Regions from separate parts of the Anaerobacillus sp. ABR4_321 genome, predicted to be linked through region 1. Evidence: predicted binding sites of a transcription regulator. Region 1 holds the regulator's gene; each other region holds the start of a gene.
The links. The regulator Rex, encoded in region 1, represses fermentation and respiration genes when NADH is low (regulators of the CRP and FNR family bind a similar motif). The targets are predictions, from matches to a motif close to TTGTGAAATATTTCACAA.
Positions count from the first base shown of each region.

Region 2: ACXADT_RS15765 (cytochrome ubiquinol oxidase subunit I) is a predicted target of Rex. The motif match lies at 3,565-3,582, and genes of this name have one in related genera.
Region 3: ACXADT_RS08525 (cytochrome c oxidase subunit 2A) is a predicted target of Rex. The motif match lies at 3,154-3,171, and genes of this name have one in related genera.

Region 1 is NZ_JBSWTK010000001.1:424,003-432,116, reverse strand. Features, by position in the region: gene thiL (thiamine-phosphate kinase) at 1-275, shown strand, start outside; gene tsaE (tRNA (adenosine(37)-N6)-threonylcarbamoyltransferase complex ATPase subunit type 1 TsaE) at 285-755, shown strand; gene tsaB (tRNA (adenosine(37)-N6)-threonylcarbamoyltransferase complex dimerization subunit type 1 TsaB) at 736-1,431, shown strand; gene rimI (ribosomal protein S18-alanine N-acetyltransferase) at 1,442-1,900, shown strand; gene tsaD (tRNA (adenosine(37)-N6)-threonylcarbamoyltransferase complex transferase subunit TsaD) at 1,890-2,906, shown strand; gene ACXADT_RS02275 (ABC-F family ATP-binding cassette domain-containing protein) at 3,156-5,075, opposite strand; gene moaC (cyclic pyranopterin monophosphate synthase MoaC) at 5,322-5,804, shown strand; gene ACXADT_RS02265 (redox-sensing transcriptional repressor Rex) at 5,848-6,486, shown strand; gene ACXADT_RS02260 (twin-arginine translocase TatA/TatE family subunit) at 6,514-6,696, shown strand; gene tatC (twin-arginine translocase subunit TatC) at 6,717-7,484, shown strand; gene ACXADT_RS02250 (YdiK family protein) at 7,504-7,728, opposite strand; gene ACXADT_RS02245 (lysostaphin resistance A-like protein) at 7,725-8,114, opposite strand, start outside.
Region 2 is NZ_JBSWTK010000001.1:3,030,169-3,038,282, forward strand. Features, by position in the region: gene ACXADT_RS15755 (potassium channel family protein) at 311-976, opposite strand; gene ACXADT_RS15760 (cytochrome d ubiquinol oxidase subunit II) at 1,081-2,097, opposite strand; gene ACXADT_RS15765 (cytochrome ubiquinol oxidase subunit I) at 2,110-3,438, opposite strand; gene ACXADT_RS15770 (ABC transporter ATP-binding protein) at 3,621-5,423, opposite strand; gene ACXADT_RS15775 (ABC transporter ATP-binding protein) at 5,443-7,197, opposite strand; gene ACXADT_RS15780 (peroxiredoxin) at 7,507-8,055, opposite strand.
Region 3 is NZ_JBSWTK010000001.1:1,648,485-1,656,598, forward strand. Features, by position in the region: gene ACXADT_RS08505 (peptidoglycan-binding domain-containing protein) at 43-441, shown strand; gene ACXADT_RS08510 (CapA family protein) at 484-1,614, opposite strand; gene ACXADT_RS08515 (hypothetical protein) at 1,744-2,208, opposite strand; gene ACXADT_RS08520 (Crp/Fnr family transcriptional regulator) at 2,388-3,095, shown strand; gene ACXADT_RS08525 (cytochrome c oxidase subunit 2A) at 3,229-3,387, shown strand; gene ACXADT_RS08530 (cytochrome c oxidase subunit II) at 3,403-3,876, shown strand; gene ACXADT_RS08535 (b(o/a)3-type cytochrome-c oxidase subunit 1) at 3,873-5,516, shown strand; gene proC (pyrroline-5-carboxylate reductase) at 5,853-6,647, shown strand; gene ACXADT_RS08545 (hypothetical protein) at 6,682-8,114, opposite strand, start outside.

The sequences.
Region 1 (8,114 bases):
AAGAACATTATCTTCCACGTCCTGAAGGGTTTGATGCTTATTCTTCAGAACAGCGGTTAGACTGGATGTTATACAGTGGAGAAGATTTTGTGTTGATCGGAACAGTGTCAGAAAGTGAATGGGATAAGATCGAGCAGTTGTTTACGAATCAGAACGAACCAATCTACAAGATAGGATATGTCGCAGAAGGCGATGGTTCTGTTCATTTAGTGAATAAGGAAAACAAATATATTTTGGACAAGAAGGGATACAATCACTTCTCGTCTGAGGAATAGGTGATGACCATGAGTGCATATGCTTTCATCATGAAATCTCCAGAAGAAACCATAGAGCTCGGCATTAAGCTTGGTGAAAAGCTTAAGCCAGGTAGCGTATTAACGTTAGAGGGAGATCTAGGTGCAGGCAAGACAACTTTTACAAAGGGAATTGGAAAAGGTCTCGGTGTAAAGAAAATAGTAAATAGCCCTACGTTTACCATCATTAAGGAATACGAAGGGAATATTCCTCTCTATCATATGGATGCGTATCGATTAGAAGAAAGCGATGAGGATCTAGGATTTAGTGAATATTTTGAAGGCGAAGGTGTCACTGTAGTAGAATGGGCGAAATTTATACAGGATATGCTGCCAAAAGAACTATTACGTATCGAAATCTATCATCAAAGAGAATCAGAACGCAGATTGATATTAAGACCTTTTGGGGACTTTTATGAATCTGTTTGTAAGGAGTTGCAAGATGAGAGTACTAGCCATTGATTCATCTAACTATGTAATGGGTGTCGCTGTGATGGTAGATGATATTATCGTAGGCGAACTGATTACAAACTTAAAGAAGAATCACTCGATTCGACTGATGCCAGCGATCGAAGAGTTATTAGAAGAGGTCGGGGTAAAGCCGAATGAGCTCGATCGTATCGTCGTTGCTGAAGGGCCAGGCTCGTATACTGGACTTCGCATTGGCGTGAGCATTGCTAAAACGTTAGCTTGGACGTTAAACATACCTCTTGTAGGCGTATCGAGTCTCGAAGTTCTCGCCCAAAGCGGACGCTATTTCGACGGAGCAATCGTGCCATTCTTCGATGCGAGAAGAGGACAAGTCTATAATGGGGTATTTGAGAAAGGCATGCCACATCCTGTAAGAAAGAGTGACGATCAGATCGTATTGTTTGAAGAGTGGCTTAAAGTAAATAAAGAAAGCCATGAGCAATTCCTATTCATTAGCAATGATCTATCGAATCACAAAGAAACGATTGAAAGTATACTTGGCGATAAAGCGATCTTTGCCCCTATTAGTAGTACCAATGCTCGTCCATCCGAGCTTGCTGTGCTAGGAGCGAAGAAGGAACCGGTTGAGGATGTACACGCGTTTAAACCGAATTACGTAAGGATGGCAGAGGCGGAAGCTAAATGGCTCGCTTCGCAGGAAAAGTAGGGGATTCGTAATGGAAAAGACGATATCGTTTCGTTCGATGACTGTGGAAGATATTGAAGCTGTCATGGAGATTGAGAAAGCAACGTTTCCAACGCCGTGGAGTCGGTCTGCTTTTTACAATGAAGTGGTTGTGAATCAGTTTGCTACTTACCTTTTACTCGAAGTCGGTGAAGAAATCGCTGGATACTGCGGCGTATGGGTGATTATTGATGAAGCCCATATTACGAACATCGCCCTGCATCCAGACTATAGAGGAATGAAGTTAGGCGAAGCGTTGATGAGTAAAGCGATTCGTTTTGCGAAATCGCGGGGAGCGTTGACCATGACGCTTGAAGTTAGAGTGTCGAATACAGTTGCACAGAATTTATATAAGAAACTAGGTTTTGTAGAAGGAGGCATCCGCAAAGGTTATTATTCAGATAACCAGGAGGATGCACTAGTAATGTGGGTGAATTTAAATGGAAAATAAATCAGAAATCATACTAGGAATCGAAACAAGCTGTGATGAAACAGCGGTTTCGATCGTTAAAGGCGGAACAGAAGTTCTTTCTAACGTCGTGGCTTCGCAAATTGAAAGTCATAAGCGTTTTGGTGGTGTCGTACCTGAGATCGCATCTCGTCATCATGTAGAGGAAATGACGGTTATTTTAGAAGAAGCACTTCGAAAGGCTGAAGTGACGATGGATGATATCGACGCGATCGCCGTTACGGAAGGACCAGGACTAGTAGGAGCCTTGTTAATTGGAGTGAACACAGCGAAAGCGTTAGCGTTCGCTCATCAAAAGCCTCTTATTGGAACCCATCATATCGCCGGGCATATCTATGCGAATCAGCTTGTCTCTGAGCTTAAGTATCCATTGCTATCTCTCGTTGTCTCAGGAGGGCATACAGAGCTTGTTTATATGGAATCTGAAGGAGAGTTCACGTTGATAGGAGAAACGCGTGATGACGCTGCAGGAGAAGCCTATGACAAAGTGGCGAGAACGTTGAAGCTGCCATACCCAGGTGGACCGCATATCGATCGTCTTGCACAAGAAGGCACGGAGTCGGTACCGCTTCCTCGTGCATGGCTTGAGAAAGGGTCTTATGATTTCAGCTTTAGTGGATTGAAATCTGCCGTAATCAACACCGTTCATAACGCAAAGCAGCGTAATGAGGAGATCAAGCCTGAAGATCTAGCGGCAAGCTTTCAAGCAGCCGTAGTCGATGTCCTCGTAATGAAAACGAAGCGAGCGGCTGAAGAATATGATGTGAAACAAGTGCTGCTTGCTGGGGGAGTTGCGGCGAACAAAGGTCTTCGAAGAGCTTTAAAAGAAGCCTTTAAGGATTCAGAGATCGAGCTGATCATTCCACCTCTTCATTATTGTACAGATAATGCGGCGATGATTGCTGCAGCAGGTACCATTTCCTATCGAAAAGGGAAGCGTTCTTCCTTACACCTTAATGCAAATCCGGGATTAGAACTGGGAATCTAGTCCCGGTTTTTTTGTTTCTAATTATCCACAAGCAGTGAATATTGTGGACATATTGTCCTATATCTGAAACGAAGGGGATTTCTGCTGTGGGTAAAGATTTGTGGATAACAATTCGTTTAACTGTGGATAATGTTGATAAATTAGAAATATCTCGTTAGATAAACACACATTCTGTGTATAAGTATGTGGATTGTGTGAATATGTCGGAAAATTTTCTATCTAAAGAAAAAACAGTCCACTGTGGACTGTTTAAGCTTCTTGAAGTTCTCCCCATTCTTCCATGAGTTCTTCTGTTCTCGTTCTTAATTTATCGAGCTCTTCATTTAAGACCATCACCTTCTCATGATCTTCAAACACTTCAGGAATACAGAGTTCTGCTTCTATTTCGTCGATTCTAGCTTCTGCCGAATCAATTTCTTTTTCAATTTCGTCGATCCGCCTTAAGATTTGTCTTTCCTGGCGTTTTGCTTCTTTATCTTGTTGAAAACTAGATTTTCCGGAAACTTCTGGCGCACTCGATTGTTCCTGCTGTTCAAGAGCGGCGAGTTCAGCGAGTTCCTCTTTCTTTTCTACATAGTAATCATAGTCACCGAGGTATGATGTGACACCTTCAGTGGATAACTCAAGGACACGAGTGGCGATTCGATTGATGAAGTACCGATCGTGTGAAACGAACAAGATCGTTCCAGGGAACTGGATGAGCGCTTCTTCTAAAATTTCTTTACTATCTAAATCAAGGTGGTTCGTCGGTTCGTCGAGTATAAGGAGGTTTGACTTTTGCATCATCAGTTTAGAGAGCGCGAGTCTACCTTTTTCTCCACCGCTTAGTTCGGATACAATCTTCAATACATCATCGCCGCTGAAAAGGAAGCGGCCTAATACGGCACGGATATCCTTTTCATCGGTTAATGGGAAGTCATCCCATAGTTCGTTAAGGACAGTTTTATTCGATGTGAGATTCGTTTGCTCTTGATCATAGAACCCGACCTGAACATTACTTCCGAAGTTTAATTCTCCGCCTAGGAGGGTTTTTCCTGAGACGATCGCCTGCAGCAGCGTCGATTTTCCGATTCCGTTCGGACCAACGAGCGCAACGCTTTCCTGGCGTTTCAAGTCGAACGTTAGTTGATCATTGATCACCGTATCCGGGTAGCCGATCGATAACTCCCTCACACTCAGTACATCGTTACCTGTTTGCTTGTCGATCGTAAACGAAATGTTGGCTGATTTCTCATCGCCTTTTGGCTTATCGATCCGCTCCATCTTTTCAAGCTGCTTTCTTCTACTTTGAGCACGCTTTGTCGTAGAGGCGCGGACGATGTTTTTCTGAACAAAGTCTTCTAGTTTTGCGATTTCCTTTTGCTGCTTCTCAAACTCTTTGAGCTGCTGCTCATAGCGCCGATCTTTCTCTTCTAAATAGAAGCTATAATTTCCTTCGAATCGTTCTGCACGGTTTCTTGAGATCTCATATACCTTGTTCACGATTTTATCGAGAAAATAGCGGTCGTGAGAAACGATGAGGATGGCACCTGTGTAGCCTGTTAAATAACCCTCGAGCCATGTGAGTGTTTGGATATCAAGATGGTTTGTCGGCTCATCCAGAATGAGTAGCTCAGGTTTTGTAAGTAAGAGTTTACCGAGCGCCAGGCGCGTCTTTTGCCCTCCACTTAGACTAGAAATCGGTGTTTTATAATCGAAATCTTTGAAGTTAAGCCCGTGAAGGACCGTACGAATATCCGCTTCGTATTTGTAGCCGCCTTTGTCTTTGAAAGCGACCTGAAGCTGGTCATATTCTTTCATGATACGCTGGTATTCCTGCTCATTTTCATAGATAGATGGGTCACCCATCTTCTCTTCGTACCGTCGAAGTTCTTTTTCCATACGACGAAGTTCTTCAAAGACGCTAAGCATTTCATCCCAGATCGATAGGTTCGATTCGAGGCCCGTGTCCTGAGCCATGTATCCGATCCGTACATCTTTCGGTTTGATGATATCTCCTGAATCATAGGAGAGCTGCCCTGTGATGAGTTTTAGAAGAGTAGACTTTCCGGCACCGTTTCGACCAACGAGTGCCACACGGTCTCTCGATTGTACTTCTAGCTTAATATTAGATAAAATAGGGTCAGCACCAAATGATTTTGATACGCCATTTACTTGTAGTGCGATCATTGTTTCTTCACCTCGAATTTCTCTCTTCTCGTTGTATGTTGAATCGAGCGATTTGCTTGATCTACCATTGGATTACGTTCCTTTAAGTTTATCGTAGTGAGGACAAGGTGGGCAACTACAGGAATGTTCATTAAATGGTAATAAAAATTCTTGTTAAAAAACAGCAAAAAGGATAGAAATGGTGTATAGTCACAAGTAGCAGCATTCCATTTAACCTTCTATCATCTATAGAAGAAAGGGGCAGCCATGAGTTCATTTACTCATTTTAATAAAGAAGGCCGCGCACAGATGGTCGATATTACAGAGAAAACTCCGACTGCTCGTACAGCGGTTGCCAAAACGAGCGTGAAGGTTAGTGAAGAAATTTATACTGGTATCAAAGACGGAAATATGAAGAAAGGCGATGTGCTTCAAGTCGCCCAAATTGCCGGGATTATGGCAGCAAAAAAAACGTCTGATCTCATCCCTATGTGTCATCCGATAGCGCTTTCTGGCGTTGACCTTCATTTCGACTGGGAAGTGAGCGCTTCCTTTTATGAGCTTACGATTGAAGCTCAAGTGAAAACAAAAGGGAGCACCGGAGTAGAAATGGAAGCGCTGACGGCAGCATCAGCGGCAGCATTAACCGTGTACGATATGTGCAAAGCGCTGGATAAAGGCATCGTTATCGGGGAAACCTATCTCCTTACAAAAACAGGGGGGAAAAGCGGGGATTACAAGCGCGAGTAGGACAACCATAGATTGAGCGCGGAGGTCAATGTGGAGGGTGTTTATGGATATTGATCAAACAAAAATTCCGCAAGCGACAGCAAAACGACTGCCGCTCTATTATCGCTATTTAAAAAATCTTAGTGCATCTGGTAAACAGCGGGTAAGTTCTGCTGAATTGAGCGATGCGATAAAGGTAGATTCTGCTACCATACGAAGAGATTTTAGTTATTTCGGTGCTCTTGGTAAAAAAGGGTATGGGTATAACGTTCATTATCTGTTATCTTTCTTTAGTAAGACCCTAGATCAAGATGAAACGACCAGGGTAGCTCTAGTAGGAGTAGGTAACCTTGGGACAGCGTTTCTGCACTACAATTTCATTAAGAATAACAATACGAAGATCGAACTGGCATTTGATGCGGATGCTGCAAAAGTAAACCAAGAAATTGGTGGTATTCCGGTCTACCATATCGATCAGTTTAAAGAACAGGTGAAGAAGAACGACATCTCAGTCGTTATCCTTACAGTACCCGTTCATGCTGCTCAGTCGATTGCAGATCAAATGGACGAGGCTGGAATTAAAGGGATTCTGAACTTTACGCCAGCACGTTTGACCGTACCAGATCATATTCGAGTGCACCATATTGATCTGGCTGTTGAGCTGCAGGCTCTCGTGTATTTTATGAAACATTACCCTGTATAAACTTACAATCTTAAGGAGGTGACACGCATGGGAATGGGTGGCGCAAGTATCGCTCTAGTTGCAGTTGTTGCTTTGATCATTTTTGGACCTAAGAAACTACCTGAGCTTGGTAAAGCAGCAGGTAACACACTTCGTGAGTTCAAGAACGCAACAAAAGGTCTAGCAGATGACGACGATGATACGAACGATAAGAAAAAAAACGAACAGTAATCGGTTAGGACGGATAGGGAATGGATGAACAAAAACAATCCATCTATGATCACATAGAAGAATTAAGAAAACGAATCATCATCACAGTCGTCGTCTTAATTCTCTCCTTTATTGCGGGACTATTCATCGCAAAGCCGGTCATCGTCTTTCTCCAGAATGCTCCTGAAGCACAGGGTATTCCGATGAACGCTTTTACATTAACAGACCCGTTAAAGGTTTATTTCAGCTTTGCGTTCCTGGTTGCTTTCATTATGACATCGCCCATCGCTCTCTATCAGCTATGGGCTTTTGTTTCGCCAGGACTTTATGATAATGAACGGAAAGTAACGTTATCGTATATCCCAGCAGTCTTTCTCCTCTTTCTTGGAGGAGTTTCATTTTCATATTTCGTCCTGTTTCCTTTTGTCATCGACTTTGTCGGGAATTTGGCAGAAAGCCTCAACATTCAGGAAATGTACGGCGCAAATCAATACTTCACTTTCTTGTTTCAGTTAACATTACCATTTGGCTTTGTGTTTCAGCTGCCTGTGATCGTTCTTTTCTTTACAAGACTCGGAATTTTAAATCCTGCCATGCTTGTACAGATTAGGAGATACGCGTATTTTGGACTCCTCGTCATAGCGGGTATGATCACACCGCCTGAAATTATTTCACACCTCATGGTTTCGGTACCATTGTTTTTACTATATGAATTCAGCATTCTTGTGTCTCGCTATGGTTATAGAAAGAGACTACAAGCAGAGGCGAAGCGTCAATTGGAAGAGCAGGATTCGGAACAGGAAGCATAACAAAAGCGATAGGATAGCCCTATCGCTTTTTGTTTTGATCTTTTTTCTTCAGTTGATTGATTTTCTTTTTAAGTAAAAAGAAGCGAATGGAGTAAGCGAAATCAACTGTGGCGAGCACCATCAGTAGTATCGTCCAAAGGCTCCACATATCTGCATCAGAACGGGCGCTTTGAATCGCAAGGTACGTGAAGATCGAACCGAGCCCTGCGTAGAAAAACCCCATTAGAGTTGGTGAAAATCTCATGTAAGTACTCCTCCAATAAATGATTGCATTTGTTCCGCTTTCTTCTGTAGTTCTGCTAGATCATCTGCAAAGAAGATGTTAATTAAGACAACAATCGTATTCATCGTCATATGAGCGACAATCGGTACGATCAACCGCTTCGTTTTTACATATAGAAACGCGAACGTAAGTCCCATCGCAGTATAAACAAGGATGTGGTCGAAATCCAAATGGATGGCTGCAAAGATAACCGAACTCGCGATTCCAGCGATCCAAAAGTTAAACCGTGTATAGAGTGCCCCGAAAATCACTTTTCTAAAGACGATCTCTTCAAGAATTGGGCCAATGATCGCTATTACAAGGATGAAGATCGGTGATGCCTTCGCAACATCCATCAGCATCTCTGT
Region 2 (8,114 bases), 2.6 Mb from region 1:
CTCGTTCCTGCGGGGTCTTACCTGTCCCGCATATCCCGCAGGAGTCAAGTATCCTTCCGCTCCAATCTGCGTTAAATGTATTCTAAAACCTAAAAGAATTGATTTAAAAACAGTAGAACGCTTCTTCATTAGAGCTCAGGATATGAAATATTTCCTTTCCTAAATTTAATTAGAATGTACACGTCTTGCATCAAGAAAAAAACTTGATTCTCTTTAAACAATCTGTTTTTCTGCGGTATAGACACTACTAGAACGAAGTCATCATTTAAACTGAAAAAACCGCCGGTCGCAATGACAGGCGGTTTTTTGATTAATCTCTATTAAGCAGCTGGCGCTCTAAACGGTTGATGTCTTGATCTGAGCCGATCACGATCAAAATATCTCCCTTGTAGATCTTCTGGTCCGCTTGAGGAGAAACGATGATGTCATCACCATTCTTAATTGCAACGATGTTGGCACCGTACTTTGCTCGGATATCGAGCTCGATAATCGTTTTATTATCCATTCTTGAGTTTGCGATAAGTTCGACGATACTATGTTCATCTGAAAGCTCTAAATAGTCGAGTACACTATTCGATATGATATTATGAGCAATCCTCATCCCCATATCTCTCTCTGGGTGAACGATCTTATCAGCACCGATCTTGTTCAGAACTTTTTCATGATAATCATTTTGAGCTTTTACCGTAATGTTACTTACACCTAGCTCTTTCAAGATCAACGTTGTAAGGATACTTGACTGGATATTATCTCCGATCGCGACAATCACGTGATCAAAATTTCGTATACCTAGATTTTTTAATACGCTCTCATCCGTTGAATCTGCGATAACAGCGTGCGTTGCTACGGAGGAAAATTCGTTAACTTTGTCTTCATCCATATCGATTGCGAGAACTTCCATTCCCTGTTGACTCAATGATTTGCATATACTACCGCCAAAACGGCCTAGTCCAATAACCGCAAATTGTTTTTTCAACGTACACTCCTCCTACTTATCTCGGAAAGAAACGTGACAGCGATCCGCTGCCACGTTGTTAACTCTATCCTATCACGTTGTACCACCGTGTCAATATGATCTCTTTACGACTTGTTCCCTTTTACATACTCAGCATCAAAGAGGAATAGTCGCATCAATAAGATTAGAGAAGGTACGAGTAAGCATAGTCCTGCTACGAACGCAATTACTAGGTAAACCCCCATCGTTTCGTTCGTGTAGCCAGAGTAAATCGTAACGTAGTCGTATAAAATCCACGGGAGGTGTGACACCCCGTAGCCAAAGAACGCAAAAAAGAATTGCAGCATAACATAGATAAAGGCTGTTCCATAGCGTTTCTTATGAAAGATCAAGTATGTTGCAACTAAGAAACAAAACAGTGATGCAATAAACAGCCATGCATAGTCGAGCGTGCTCGCAAAATGCTCAGGGTTGTGTTGCTGCAGCGCTACGAAGACGAGTATACTAGCTAAAATGGTTGGTGCGCTCCAAAAGAGAGCGTATTTCCTTAGAAGCTCAAGCGCAGGCGTATCATTCGCTCTGCTTGCATAAAATGTAAGAAATGCGGCACTGATGAACAATACAGAAACGATCGCAAGTAACACGACTGACCAAGAATAAAAACTTGTGAAAAGTTCACCTGCGAGAAACGTGACGTTGCCATCCACTTCTTCTATGAAACCACCTTCAGATAAAGTGAGTGCCGTTGAGAGCGAAGCAGGGATCAATAACCCTGTCACTCCATACAAGAAGGTATACACTTTACTCTTTTTTGCACCGTAGTTCCCGAACGCATAAAATGATCCTCTGATGGCTATGAGAATGATCGCAATACTTCCAGGCACAAGCAACGCTGTTCCGAAATAATATGCTGTGTCTGGAAAGAAACCGATCAGACCTACAAAAAAGAATACGAAGAACACATTCGTGACTTCCCAAACCGGAGATAAGTACCGACTGATAATACGGTTGATGATATGATCTCGGCCTGTTAATTCTCCATAGTATGCAAAGAAGCCGGCTCCGAAATCGATTGAAGCAGTGATTAGATAGCCATATAGAAATACCCATAACACCGTGATCCCTATAACCTGAATATCCAATTTGACACCCCCCTATCTAGATTTTGCGATTTCCTCTAACTCATTTTCTGCTGGATTCGAGTGGAACATCTTTCTAAGAACGATGACACAAAGCGTCCCGAGGACGATGTATAACAATAAGAACAAGATCAGCATCAAGCCTACGTGATCCGACGTTGTTGCAGCGTGACCTGTTCGGAGAATGTCCCAAAGGATCCAAGGCTGACGCCCCACTTCTGAGAAAATCCATCCAAATTCAATTGCAAGCATCGAAAGCGGTCCTGCAATGACGATAAGCCTTAGTAACCATCTGTTACCCGGGTTGAATCGTTTAACCCTTAAAGCGAGCATATAGAAGAACGTCAGAGCTGCTAAATACATTCCGATTCCTACCATGCCATCAAAAAGGTAATGGATAAAGAGTGGCGGTGTTTCATCTTCTGGTACTTGATCTAAGCCCATCACTTCCGCACTCGGGTTACCGTGAGCAAGGATACTTAAGAAGTTAGGTAACACGAGACCGTATTTAACTTCTTCATTCTCTTCATCTAGAATACCTCCAACAATTAACCCTGCATTCCCAGTTGTTTCAAAATGCCATTCTGCAGCAGCTAGTTTTTCAGGTTGGTATTCCGCAAGAAACTTCCCTGCGAAATCCCCTACCATCGCGGTCCCAATCGCAAAAATAAAACCTGCTGTCATCGTCAGTTTCAACGCTTTTTTGTAATACGTACCAGTCTTGCCCCTGAGCATCATAAATGCTGTGATCGCGGCTAGTACGATTGCCGATGTAAGGTATGCGGACATTACAACATGACCTACTTTAGTTGGCGTCGCAGGATTAAACATCGCAGCAAGCGGTTCTATATCAGTCAATACACCATCGACCATCGTAAAACCTTGTGGAGCATTCATAAACGCATTGACTGTAGAGATAAAGACTGCCGACATGGTTGAACCGATTACGACTGGTATTGAAATCAACCAGTGGTAGATTGGCTTTTTAAATCGATCCCATGTATATAAATAGATTCCTAGAAAGATTGCTTCAAAGAAAAACGCAAACGTTTCTAAGAATAAAGGCAAACTGATTACCTGACCGGCAAGCTGCATAAAGTTTGGCCAGAGTAAAGAAAGCTGTAAGCCAATAGCCGTTCCTGTCACAACCCCTACTGCAACAGTTACAACAAACCCTCTTGACCAGCGTCTTGCTAATAACGTGTAGTAAGGGTCATTGCGCTTGATCCCGATCCATTCTGCTAAACTTATAAGCAAAGGCACACCAACACCGAGAGTTGCAAAGATTATATGAAACCCTAGTGTAAGGCTTGTTAAAAGCCTGCTGAGCATCGCTGAATCCATTTCCACCTACTTCATCCCCTTTTAGATCAACTCAAAGTCTTGTAAACAATCTTCCCTTATCAACTTGAACAAAAACTAACAAACATGTGAAGCTTTCTACAAATCTATTATGACTGAACAAGGACTTTGTGACAAGTATCACAATCTAAATTAAAAAAAGAAGCCCGAAAAGGACTTCTTTATTATCCTGCATCCATCATATTAAACTGTGAACGGACTAATTCGTAGTAGGTTCCACCTTTACGCATCAATTCGTTATGATCTCCCTGCTCTAATATACGACCATGATCTAACACGATAATATTGTCTGCTCCACGGATCGTTGACAGCCTATGGGCGATCATAATCGCAGTTCTACCTTCAAGCACGACGTTTAGTGCGTTCTGAATCTTGAGCTCAGTTTCTGTGTCGATACTAGCGGTTGCTTCATCGAGTATCAAAATTCTCGGATCGGCTAATAACGCGCGGGCGAAAGATAACAACTGACGTTCACCCACTGAAAGTACGTTACCCCTCTCTTCAACTTCCGTTTCATACCCATTGCTTAGCCTCTTGATAAACTGATCCGCTCCGACTGCTTCTGCTGCTTCGAGTACTTCTTCATCTGTTGCATCAGGTCGACCGAAACGAATGTTTTCCATAATCGTTCCAGAAAAGATAAACGTATCTTGAAGCACGACACTCACTTTTTGGCGCAAACTATCCAATTTAACATCTCGTAAATCGACGCCATCGATTTTTACTGACCCTTTTGTAGGATCATAAAACCTGCTGATCAGATTGGCGATTGTTGATTTACCAGAACCAGTGTGCCCAACAAGTGCAACTGTTTCGCCCGCTTTCATTCTTAAACTCATCTGATGAAGTGCTTTTCTTTTCTTATCATAGGAGAATTCAACGTCTTCGAACGTGATTTCACCTTTCATTTCTTTAAATTCTCTTGCATCCTTTTTCTCAGGAACATTTGGCTTTTCATCTAAAAATTCAAAAATACGCTCTGATGAAGCCATCGCTACGAGTAGCTGGTTATATACTTGACCTAATCTTGAGATCGGTTCCCAGAACATTCCTAAGTAAAAAGCAAACGTTACGAAGACACCATAATCGAGACCGTTTTGGATTAAATAGACACCAAACCAAATCAGAATCGCTGTTCCAATTGCATTCGACATCTCTACGAAAGGTCGGAACATCGCACTCTTCTTCGTCGCATCCTTCCAACTTGAGTATGTTTCATGGTTTACGCCTTCAAAGAAGTCCATGTTCTCTGTTTCCTGTGTATAAGACTGTGTCACGCGAATACCTTGAATGCTTTCGTTCAAGTGAGAGTTTAGCTTCGCTTGCTTCACCCTAACCTGCTGCCATGATCTCCTAATCCTTCTTCGTAGCCTAGTCGAGATTAAGAACATGAGCGGAAGGATGATCATGATCGCTAGCGTCAACTCTGGACTTAGAATAAACATGACCACGAGGATACCAAGTAATAAAACGATATCCATTAACAAGTTGATAACACCATTTGTAAAAAGTTCTTGCATCGAATTTACATCGTTTATGATTCTTACTAAGATTGAACCTGCTGATCGTTTGTCAAAGAATCCATGCGATAGCTTTTGTATGTGCTTAAATAACCCCTGCCTAATATCATAGATGATGTATTGACCGAGCTGATTCGTCCATTTGATACGGTATGTGTTCGAAATCCATGAAATGACATACAGCACGGCTATACCAATAATGAGCTGAATCAATAGCGTTTCATCTTTATTTTTTATCGCATGATCGAAAAGCAATACCCCGATAAAGATCGGTACGATCAACCTTACAGCTGTTGAAATAAGCATCGTAATGATTGCTTTTGGGAGAAGGGTTTTCTTATATGGTTCCATGTATCCTAGGAGCCTCGTCATCTGCTTCCAGTTAAACTGTTTTTCAATAGCTGAATCCTGAGAATAGTGAAATCGTTGTCTACGATTCTGTTTCATTTCTCTTTTTCACCCCTTTTCAAACCGTCTGTCTACTCATAATCTCTTTTTGATCTTGATACTGAATATCGTAGATACCTCGGTAGTATCCTTCGTTCTCGATCAGTTCATCATGCTTTCCGCGCTCAACGATTTCTCCTTTATTCAATACAAGGATTTCATCGGCATGCTTCAATGAAGAAATTCTATGCGCGATGATAAACGTCGTTCTTCCCTTCATCACTTCTTCGAAAGCTTTTTGAATCTTAAACTCCGTTTGCATATCGACTGCACTCGTAGCATCATCGAGAATCAAAATACTTGGATCTGTCAAAATAGCTCGAGCGATTGCAATTCGTTGTTTTTGTCCTCCTGAAAGCCCCATTCCACGCTCTCCAAGAACCGTGTCATACCCTTCAGGCAATTCCATAATGAACTCATGCGCCTGTGCACGTTTCGCTGCATCTTGAATTTTCTCGAACGAAACATCAGGATCGCCATAGGCAATATTATCGCGAATTGTTGATGAAAATAAGAACGTCTCTTGAAGCACTACGCCAATATTTCTCCTAAGAGACTTGAATGTATAGTCATCGATCTTTTTACCATCGATCAAGATCTCTCCACTATCTGGTTCATAAAAACGAGCGATCAACTGCGTAACCGTTGTCTTTCCTGACCCCGTTGCACCTAATAAACCAATTGTTGTACCTTTTGGTGCATCAAAAGAAATATCCTTCAACGCCTCGTCATCTTCAGAAGCATACTTGTGCGTCACATGTTTAAACTCAACATGACCTTCTAAACGGTTCACCTCGATGGCACCTTCTTTATCAGATATATCTTCAGGTTCATCTAAAATTTCAAGTAGTCGTTCACCTGAAGCTTTTGATTGAGAGAAAGTGTTGATGACGAATCCTAAGTTCATGATCGGCCAGATGATGTACCAAACAAGACTAAAGAAAGCAACGAGTTCTCCAGGTCGAAGCTGGTTTTGGAATACGAGATACCCACCATATGATAGTAGGAACACCACACAGAGATTTCCGATAAACTCCATCATCGGGAAGAACTTCGCCCATATATTCGACGTCGTTAAGTAGTTGTCGCGATAGTCCGTATTGCTGTTTACGAACTTACCGATCTCGAAGTCTTCTCTCGATAGCGATTTGACAGTATTGATCCCGCTAATGTTTTCTTGTACCTTCGTATTTAACCTCGCCATCGATTTCCGGATTCCTCTAAATGCTGGGTGGACGTTTTTATCAAAGCGATAAACTGCGATACTGAGGAAAGGGAGCATTCCTAGCGTTACGAGCGCTAACGGAACAGAATAATTGAACATGACGATCAAACTGAATGTGATCAGTAGTAAAAAATTGATCACTTGTGCGAATCCAAAAGAAAGGAAAAAGCGAAAACCTTCAACATCAGCAGTTAAGCGTGACATTAAATCTCCGGTCTTCGCATTATCATAGTATCGAAAAGGTAAGTACTGAAGCTTTTTGTAAAGCTCTTCTCTTAGTCGATAGACAGCTGTTACCCCAAAGAGATCCCCTAAGTACTGATGAAAGAATGTAGCGATACCCTTAAACAACATAATGCCTATAAATCCAAATGCGAGATAAGGAACCCATTGATACTCCTGACTCAGAATGACGTCATCGATCGTAAATTGCAGGACCATCGGGTATACCACCGTGATTCCGGTTACAAAAAACAATGAGAACACAGACCATAAGAACAACTTCTTATACGGCCAATAAAAATCTTTTAATCTCTTAAACGTATCCAACGCGACACCACCTTTGACTATAAATGAATTGTAAAATTAGTGACAATATACATAATATATCGGATTTCGAAATAAATAACCACCAATTGAGACTATTAAATAAAAAAAACTCCAAGATTTTCTTCTTGAAGGTTTTTTACCACTACTAGCATACAAATTGTTCTTTCTACGAAAACAGAGTGAGCACGACACTTAGGTCATTGCACATGTTACATTACGTATAAACTCTTCTTTTTATGACCGATTTTAGTATGATAGTTTAAATAAAAAACCTCCAGGATCACCTGGAGGTTTTAGGTTTACTCTATATTATACGTTTAGCGTTTCTTGACCTGGTTTCCAGTTTGCTGGGCAAAGTCCACCAGTTTGAAGTGCTTGAAGCACACGAAGTGTTTCATCAACGTCACGGCCAATGTTGTTATGGTTAACAACTGCGTACTGAAGTTCACCTTCAGGGCTGATGATGAATAGTCCGCGAAGTGCTACACCTTCATCTTCAATAAATACGCCGTATTCTTTAGATACTTTATGGTTTGTATCTGCAGCTAGTGGATAGTTTAAGTCACCAAGACCATTTTCGTTACGGTCAGTGTTGATCCAAGCCAGGTGTGTATGGATTGTATCAGTAGATACTCCGATTACTTCTGCATCTAGATCGTCGAACTCATCGTAACGGTCACTTAGTGCAGTGATTTCAGTTGGGCACACGAATGTGAAGTCCATTGGATAGAAGAAAAGAACTGTCCATTTGTCGTTCTTCATGTTCTCTTCAAGACTTACTTTACCGAATTCTTTGTTGTTCATAACTGCTTCCATTTCGAAGCGAGGTGCTTGTTTACCTACCATGCGTTCTGCCATGTGTAAATCCCTCCTAGAAAATATCCTGCGGCTTTCGCCCACGTTTGTCATTATAGTAC
Region 3 (8,114 bases), 1.2 Mb from region 1:
AAAAACGTTTTACTTATCAGCTATGGAGATCGCGGGGACGAAGTGAAACGAATTCAAAACTATCTGATCAATGCGGGTATGAATCTGCAGGAATATGGTGCAGACGGGATTTTTGGGAGAGAAACGGAATTGGCTGTTAAGAAGTTTCAGCGATTGTATGGTCTTAGTGAAGATGGAATTGTAGGTCCGATCACGCTAGCTGCTCTAAAGAAAGCTCCAAAGAGACCTTCATCTCAAGCTCCTGTAAGACCTTATCCAGGTCACTATGTCATGATAGGGGATCGTGGAAAAGATGTTGAGGCAATCCAGCGAGCAGTCAATGTTAAGCCAGATGGCATTTTCGGCCCCATTACGAGAGACGCAGTAAGGAGTTATCAATCTAGAAAAGGATTACTTGTAGATGGTATCGTAGGACCAAAAACATGGAACGTAATGTTCTAATCGCTAAAACGCCGCCCCTCATTTGAAGGGGCGGCGTTATTTTTATTTCGGAACCTTTAATTCAGGAACCCATTGACTCATGTGTTGATTTATTTCATCAAGTAACTCAGGTTTAGATTCATTTAGCGGTTTTACAATGTAACCTTTCTCTACAAAAGTTGGGAAGAAGGATGGAGAGGTCACACGAACGCTCGTCTCACCTCTAAATTTCTTCTTTTCGATATCCAAGGTAAGGATACCACCTATATCTTTATAGTTATTTTTTTGGCCAGATAAGAAGTTGCCTAGAGAGTAGGCTACAAAAACCTTGCGATCATCTGTCGTATTGATCCATTCAACCGGTTGAAGAACGTGAGGGTGATGACCTAGGATAATGTCGGCACCTGATTCTGCTATAAATGAAGACAATTCTAGCTGAAAGTTATTCGGGAGCCTTTCGTATTCATTTCCAAAATGCATGCTGACAACCACAGCGTCTGAAATGGATTCAGCTTCTTGAATATCTTTCGCAATCTTTTGTTTGTCGATGTAATTGACCAGATATGGCTTGTCTGCAGGGGGGCGAATGCCGTTTGTACCATATGTATAAGCAAGAAAAGCTACTGTGATATCATCTTTTTTTATCGTTCTGATCTTCGATTGATCTTCTGGTGAAAGGTAACTTCCTGTATAAAGCATTCCGATCTCATTCCAGTGCTTAAAGGCATTTTGTAATGCTTTTTCACCACGGTCAAGCGTATGGTTATTTGCCATAGAGACGATATCGACACCGCTTTCTTTTAGGGCGTCCCCTACTTCTTGTGGGCTATTGAAACTTGGATAAGAAGATAAACCAATCGAAGTTCCACCGATGACTGTTTCCTGATTAGCAAACGTAATATCTGCCTTCTCCATCTCAGATTTCACAGCTTCAAGCATCGGCATAAAGTCATATCCGTTGTTCGTTTCAGCATTTTCATAGACCCTGTCGTGAATCAGAATATCTCCAACTGCTGAAAGACTTATTGAAGAAAGAGATACGGTATTGTTTTCCGCTACAGCAAGATCGTCACGGTACGATGACAGGTTTTTTGGTTCTGAAAGTGATTCCCCTCCAGTAGAAAGTAAAAGAAACGTCACACTAGTAGCGAGAAAAACAACTAGCGCACAAATAACGATAAATTTAGTTTTCATTGAGTTCACCTTTGTTATAGATTTAAAACGATACACTTATTATATGGTATCTCTACAAATAGTCCTAATTCTTTTCAAAAAAAAAGACGCGACTAGTCGAATTGTGACTATTGTCGTGTCTTTTATTCGTTACAATACAAAATTGAGGTCATCGAATTTCCTTGTCGCCTTGCTTGGGTGTTCAAGGTATTCAGACAGTACTGGTACGATCGATTTGTTGTAGATTCCGTTTATCTTTGATTTCTCAAAAAGGATCAGGTCAGGATTTGTTTTTGAGAATTCTTCAATCGGGGGTTGAAGCTCTAGTTCATGAAATGATGTTTCGTAATCAACCACAATATTGGCCTGATAACTTGATAGTGAAAGGCCAGCATGCAGCTGTCCCAAAATGCTTGAATGCTTATAGTACTCCGTCACGATACGTATGTCTCGTGGTGTGTAAGGTAAGATGATTTTAGGGTGATTAGAGACGATCATGATTTCCTCTGTGAAAGGTCTTGTGATCATGAGGAACTCATCTAACTTCTCTTTATAATGAGCAGTGTTTAGGAGTTCACTATTTTTGTCATCGATTAGTAATAAGCCAGTGACCATTTTTTAACCTCCTATGGTTTATTTTCATTTAGTTTAATCGCTTTATCCCTTTCAAGATGTGTATTTCGTCACACCCTGATTGAAAGGTGTGATTATTGTCACACCTTAAATTCAAGGTTGCTGGTATACTAAACTTAAGATGAATTGGAACGAAAGGAGTTCGGATAATGGAGTGCCCAATGATTTCAAAAAACACGGCTGGCTATAATACTCAGTCCTTTGCTTCTGAAAATTTCACAAAACTAAAAGGTGTTATGTATGAGAGGCATGTGCCTCGTGGTGAGAAGATTTATTGGGAAGGTGAAGAGTGCCAACATATTTACTTTCTTAAACAAGGTGCGGTGAAATTAACAAAAAGCTCAGATGAAGGAAAAGACCTTGTACTGTATTATTTCCAATCTGGAGATTTGTTCGGTGATTTAAAAGATGATGTTCACATAACGAATAGTTATACTGCAGAGGCAATAAGCGATTGTACTCTTGGTGTTATTCAACAAAAGGATCTTGAAACGCTCCTCTGGCAAAATGGTGATTTAGCGATCGATTTCATGAAGTGGCTTGGTTACATGCAGCGTTTTTTACAAACAAAACTTCGAGACCTCTTGTTCTTTGGTAAAAATGGCGCTCTTGCCTCTACGCTGATCCGTATGTCGAATACGTATGGCGTATCGGAAGGCAACAAAGTGCGGTTCACAAATCGCTTAACAAATTCAGAACTAGGAGACTTAATCGGCTCGACGAGAGAAACAGTCAATCGAATGTTAAACCAGTTAAAAAGAGAAGAGATCATCGACTATGAAGGTGGCGTCATTACGATAAGAGATATTGACCGGTTAAAGGCTATTTGTCACTGTGAAGGATGTCCTAGCAGCATATGTAGATTGTAAGGGTGTAAGAGATCATGATCTCTTATACCCTCTTTTTTTTGTGTGAAATTCACCATGTTTGTGATATATGTCACAGATGCTACTCCTTCCATCTCCTAAACTAAGAGTAGACATTGAGTTAGGGGGGAGAGAATTGAAACTTGTTGATAGTAAAAGTGAAGCTCACCGTTCAGTAAAGGTTGAGAAAAGTGAAGAAGAGCTTAAAGGAACAATTATTTCTGTCTTTATGGTAGGTGGTTTTATCGTTCTATCATGGGGAGCTGTTTACTGCTTATATGTAGCGAGGTTTTAATCAGGAGGGAAGCATATGCACATTCATAAGTTTGAGAAAATCTGGTTAATTGTCGGAAGTGGAACATTAGTCGTATTTTTACTGATTATCGGTATCAATGCATTTGCAATGGGTCACACACCGCCGAGTGATGATGAAATTTTAGATCCTCAAGAAGTCGATATTACGGCTCCATTCGACGAACCAGGCTTAAAAAAGATTGGAGAAAACGAATACGAATTGGTAATGATTGCTCAAGCGTTCACATTTCAGTCTGTTCAAGACTTGAAAATTCCGAAAGGAGCGACTGTTCATTTTACGGTAACGAGTAAAGACGTTGTGCATGGATTTCAAATTCCAAAGACAAACGTGAATATGATGGTCACTCCTGGTCACGTAAATAAAATTACTCATACGTTTGACGATGTGGGTCAATTTTTAATTTTATGCAATGAATATTGCGGAGTCGGACACCAGGCGATGGGTGTGCCTCTGGAGGTGATCGAATGATAAGTCAAGTTGTTGATCGTGCAGATGCAAAGCTTAGTATGGCACACATTTATGTTGCATTTGCAGCGGTACTACTAGGAGGTATTGCTGGACTGCTTCAAACTCTTGTAAGAAGTGGAACGGTTCAGCTTCCTGCAGGGATAGGCTATTATCAATTACTCACAGCTCATGGAATCTTACTCGCACTTGTTTTTACAACCTATTTTATTATTGGATTCTTTTACGCTGGTCTAAGCAGAACGTTAGGAAAGTTTTACGATCAACCGTTTAGAATGGCATGGCTGGGATTTGTCGTCATGACGATCGGAACAGTCTTAACGACCGTTATGATTTTATTAAATGAAGGTACTGTGCTTTACACATTTTATGCCCCATTGAAGGCTTCTCCCTTGTTTTATATTGGATTAACGTTCTTTATTATTGGCACTTGGTTAGCTGGCGGGGCAATGTGTAGTCACTATTATATTTGTAAAAAGGTATCAAAGAAAAAACTCTCTCCACTGTTTGCTTTTATGGCTGTCATGACGATGGTTTTATGGTTTGTCGCTACAATAGGTGTCGCTGCATCAGTACTCTTTCAATTTATTCCTTGGTCATTTGGATGGGTAGATGGCATCAACATCTTACTTAGTCGTACGCTGTTTTGGTATTTTGGTCATCCTCTCGTTTATTTTTGGTTACTTCCTGCGTACGTGTGTTGGTATGTCATTATTCCTGAAATCATCGGAGGGAAAATATTTAGTGACGCTCTAGCACGTTTATCATTCGTTTTATTTCTACTGTTCTCAATTCCAGTAGGCTTTCACCATCAGTTACTAGAGTCAGGAATTTCTCCGTTCTGGAAATTCTTACAGGTAGTCTTAACTTTTATGGTTATCGTTCCTTCTTTGATGACAGCATTCTCATTGTTCGCTACGTTTGAAATCTCTGGACGTAAAAAGGGAGCATCTGGGTTGTTCGGGTGGTTTAAGAAGCTTCCATGGAGAGATGCACGATTCTTTGCTCCTATGGTCGGTATGCTGATTTTCGTTCCTGCAGGCGCAGGAGGAATCATCAATGCAAGTAACCAGATGAACCAAATCGTTCATAACACGTTATGGGTAACTGGACACTTCCATCTTACAGTTGCTTCTAGTGTTGCATTGACGTTCTTTGGAATTGCGTATTGGTTGATTCCGCACCTTACAGGCAGAGTACTAACAGGAAGAATGCACAGTCTTGCAAACTTACAAACGATTCTTTGGGCAGTTGGAATGTTCTTCATGTCAGGTGCTATGCATACTGTTGGGTTACTCGGTGCTCCTAGAAGAACAGCTTACACAACCTATCAAGATCACCCGGATGCTCTAGGATGGATTCCATATGAAGTGACGATGGCACTTGGGGGCTCGATATTATTTATTGCTATTTTATTATTGATGTTTATTCTGACTGATCTTGCATTTTTTGCTCCAAAAGGAAAAGAAGACTTCCCAATCGGAACAGTTGCCGATCGAGCTGAAAGAACACCAGTTATCCTTGAAAATTGGAGGCTTTGGCTGACAGTAGCTACGATTCTCATTCTCGTTGCATACACGGTTCCGGTGGTGCACATGATCGAACACGCACCGCCAAGTTCCCCAGGATTTAAGTTTTGGTAACTAAAAGCGCTGGTTATAACAGCATTAGAGTGTTGAAACAGTTTTGGTATTGCAGAGTAGTCCATTATTTCCGCTCCAATTAAGGTTAAGTAATATATGGATGGTCAGAATCTCCTTCCAAATTCATCTGTTAAACCATTGGGACGGAATGGATTTATTTCCTTCAAGTAGGAGAGACGTTCGTATGCGGAGCATGCGATCGTCATCGGCTACGGCATTGGGAGAACAGAATAACGACATCGTTTTCTCTACAAACTGACGCTGGTTTATACCAGCGTTTTTATCTTTGATCATAGTTTTGATATAGTATAGAAGAAAATGTGGAAGGAGGACTATATGAAGAAACCTAACATTCTATTTATTGGCGCTGGTCGTATGGCAGAAGCCATTTTTTCTGGACTTAAACAATCAGATCACATTGGCACCGTCACGATCTCTAATCGATCAGATAACGGAAGACTAGCTCATCTAAAAGATACATATCATGTTGAAACTGCAAAATGGCAGGATGTTGTTTCAAATCACGACGTTGTTATTCTCGCAGTACCTCCTGCAAGTCACCCTGCTGTATTGAAAGAGCTATCGGGCTTTGTGACGAGTCAGCTCATTATTACTGTAGCTGCAGGTATTGGACCAACTCAACTTGAAGAAGCATTACCTCAAAGTCCTGTGGCATGGATCATGCCAAATACTGCAGCTGATGTGAAGGAGTCTATGTCCATCTTTGCTTGTGGAAAACGTGTTACTGAGGATGACCGAGCATCCCTGCAACTCATTTTGGACGCAATCGGGGAATCTGAAGAACTGTCTGAAGAACAAATCCATCAGTTGACCGCTGTCACAGGCAGTGCACCTGCATTTGTTTATCAATTCGCAGAAGCTCTCCAACAAACAGCGAAAACATATGGATTAACGTCAGAGCAAGCAACGAAACTTGTGGTACAAATGATGTACGGATCCGTAGCGATGTTAAAAGACGGTAGGGAGGCAAGTGCTCTCCGCGATCAAGTAACAACGCCAGGAGGAGCGACTGCAGCAGGTTTGGATGTTCTTAAAGAAGCTCATTTTGATGAGTTACTTAATGAAGCTGTTCTAGCGGTTAATCGAAAAGCAAAAGAACAAGCAAAATAAAACTTGCTCGGACTAGTCCGAGCAAGTTTTATTGTTAAAGGATATATGGTCCTAACAAAAGGACGACGATTCCGAGGTTAATTCCAAGTTGGTAAGATGTTTTTTGTAAAATCGTCCATTCGTGGTCTTGACCAAGTCTACTGATCATATAGGATATTCCAAAAATTACGAGTGGCCATACATAGCCAGCACCTGGGAATATTAAGTAACTCGGTGCAAGATATTGAAATGGTCCATCAAGGATGGATGGTAAAAAGGCAATTTGTGACCCTACGAAAAGCAGTACGATCGTCCATTCAACCCAAGGCTTATCCTGTTCGAGTGCAGCAGTGTTTGAAAAATATAGGTACATAAGAGCGAATGCTGGCAGGATAAGAAATCCAAAAGAGAACGCAAGCATCGCAAACATACCCACGATTGCTGAGAATGTGTCGAAAATAGCTAGTTTGATATCTTGGCCACTGGTTTTTGTGCTATCCTCAATGACTGTTTCTGATGTAGAAGCACCATGCAATTCGTAACCGGATTTTTCTCTGTCTAACCAAACGATCGCATCTCCTGTTAGACTGATCGGTCTGATCGAAAGCTCATCGCTCGTACTCCTGCGAGAAGCTACCCACTCTCCTTCTTCATCCATCTTTGCTTCATAAATACTTACAACAGATTTTTTTGGAGAGATGTTATCGTTTGCGCTGAAGAAGACCGTTGGTTCACCGTCTTTAATGCCGAGTGTAAAATAACTTGGCTTAGAAAATGTATTCCCTGTTTCAGAATTATAGATTTTGAGAAGTTTTGAGTCGGTTTCTCCTTCCCCTGAACTTTCGGCGTAATATGTATTGATAATTTTAGATCCGTTTCTTGTAGCAAAAACGGTATACGTGAAGGCAGTCGTTTCTTCTTTCTCTACAGCTTGAAAATTACTGTAGTGGTCGCCTGCAACAAGTTTGGTTTCCATTATGAGTTCAGGTGATTTATCTGGTTTAACATAGTAGATTCTGTTTGTAGTGCCCGTTAAAGCATGTAGGATAACATTATCATCTTCTGTTATCACTGCATTTCGAACTTGCTCTTCCTGATCAAATCCCACTTCATTTTTTATTTGTCCGTTAGGGGTAATAAGGTAAAGCGTGTGCTTTGACCATGCTATGGCACCATTGGGTGAGGCGTTTATGCCTTCGACAGCGTTCAAGATCGAATTTTCAGTTCCTCCCTTTGAATAGATGAGCTGATCCCCTTCTTTATAGATGGCTTGATCCTCATCAATATAAAAAGAATAGCCTTCAGGAATGCTGAAATTTAAATTCGAGGATGACGCCTCGAGCTGTTCATCAACATTGATTTTCCTTACCGGATCTCCAGGAACATAAATATCTGTGGATTTTTCTTCGTTTGTAACAAATACCTCATTATCTTCAATCGATAGTCCCAATTCCATCGTTCTACTCCAGCCGTCGTCAGGTTGCTGTT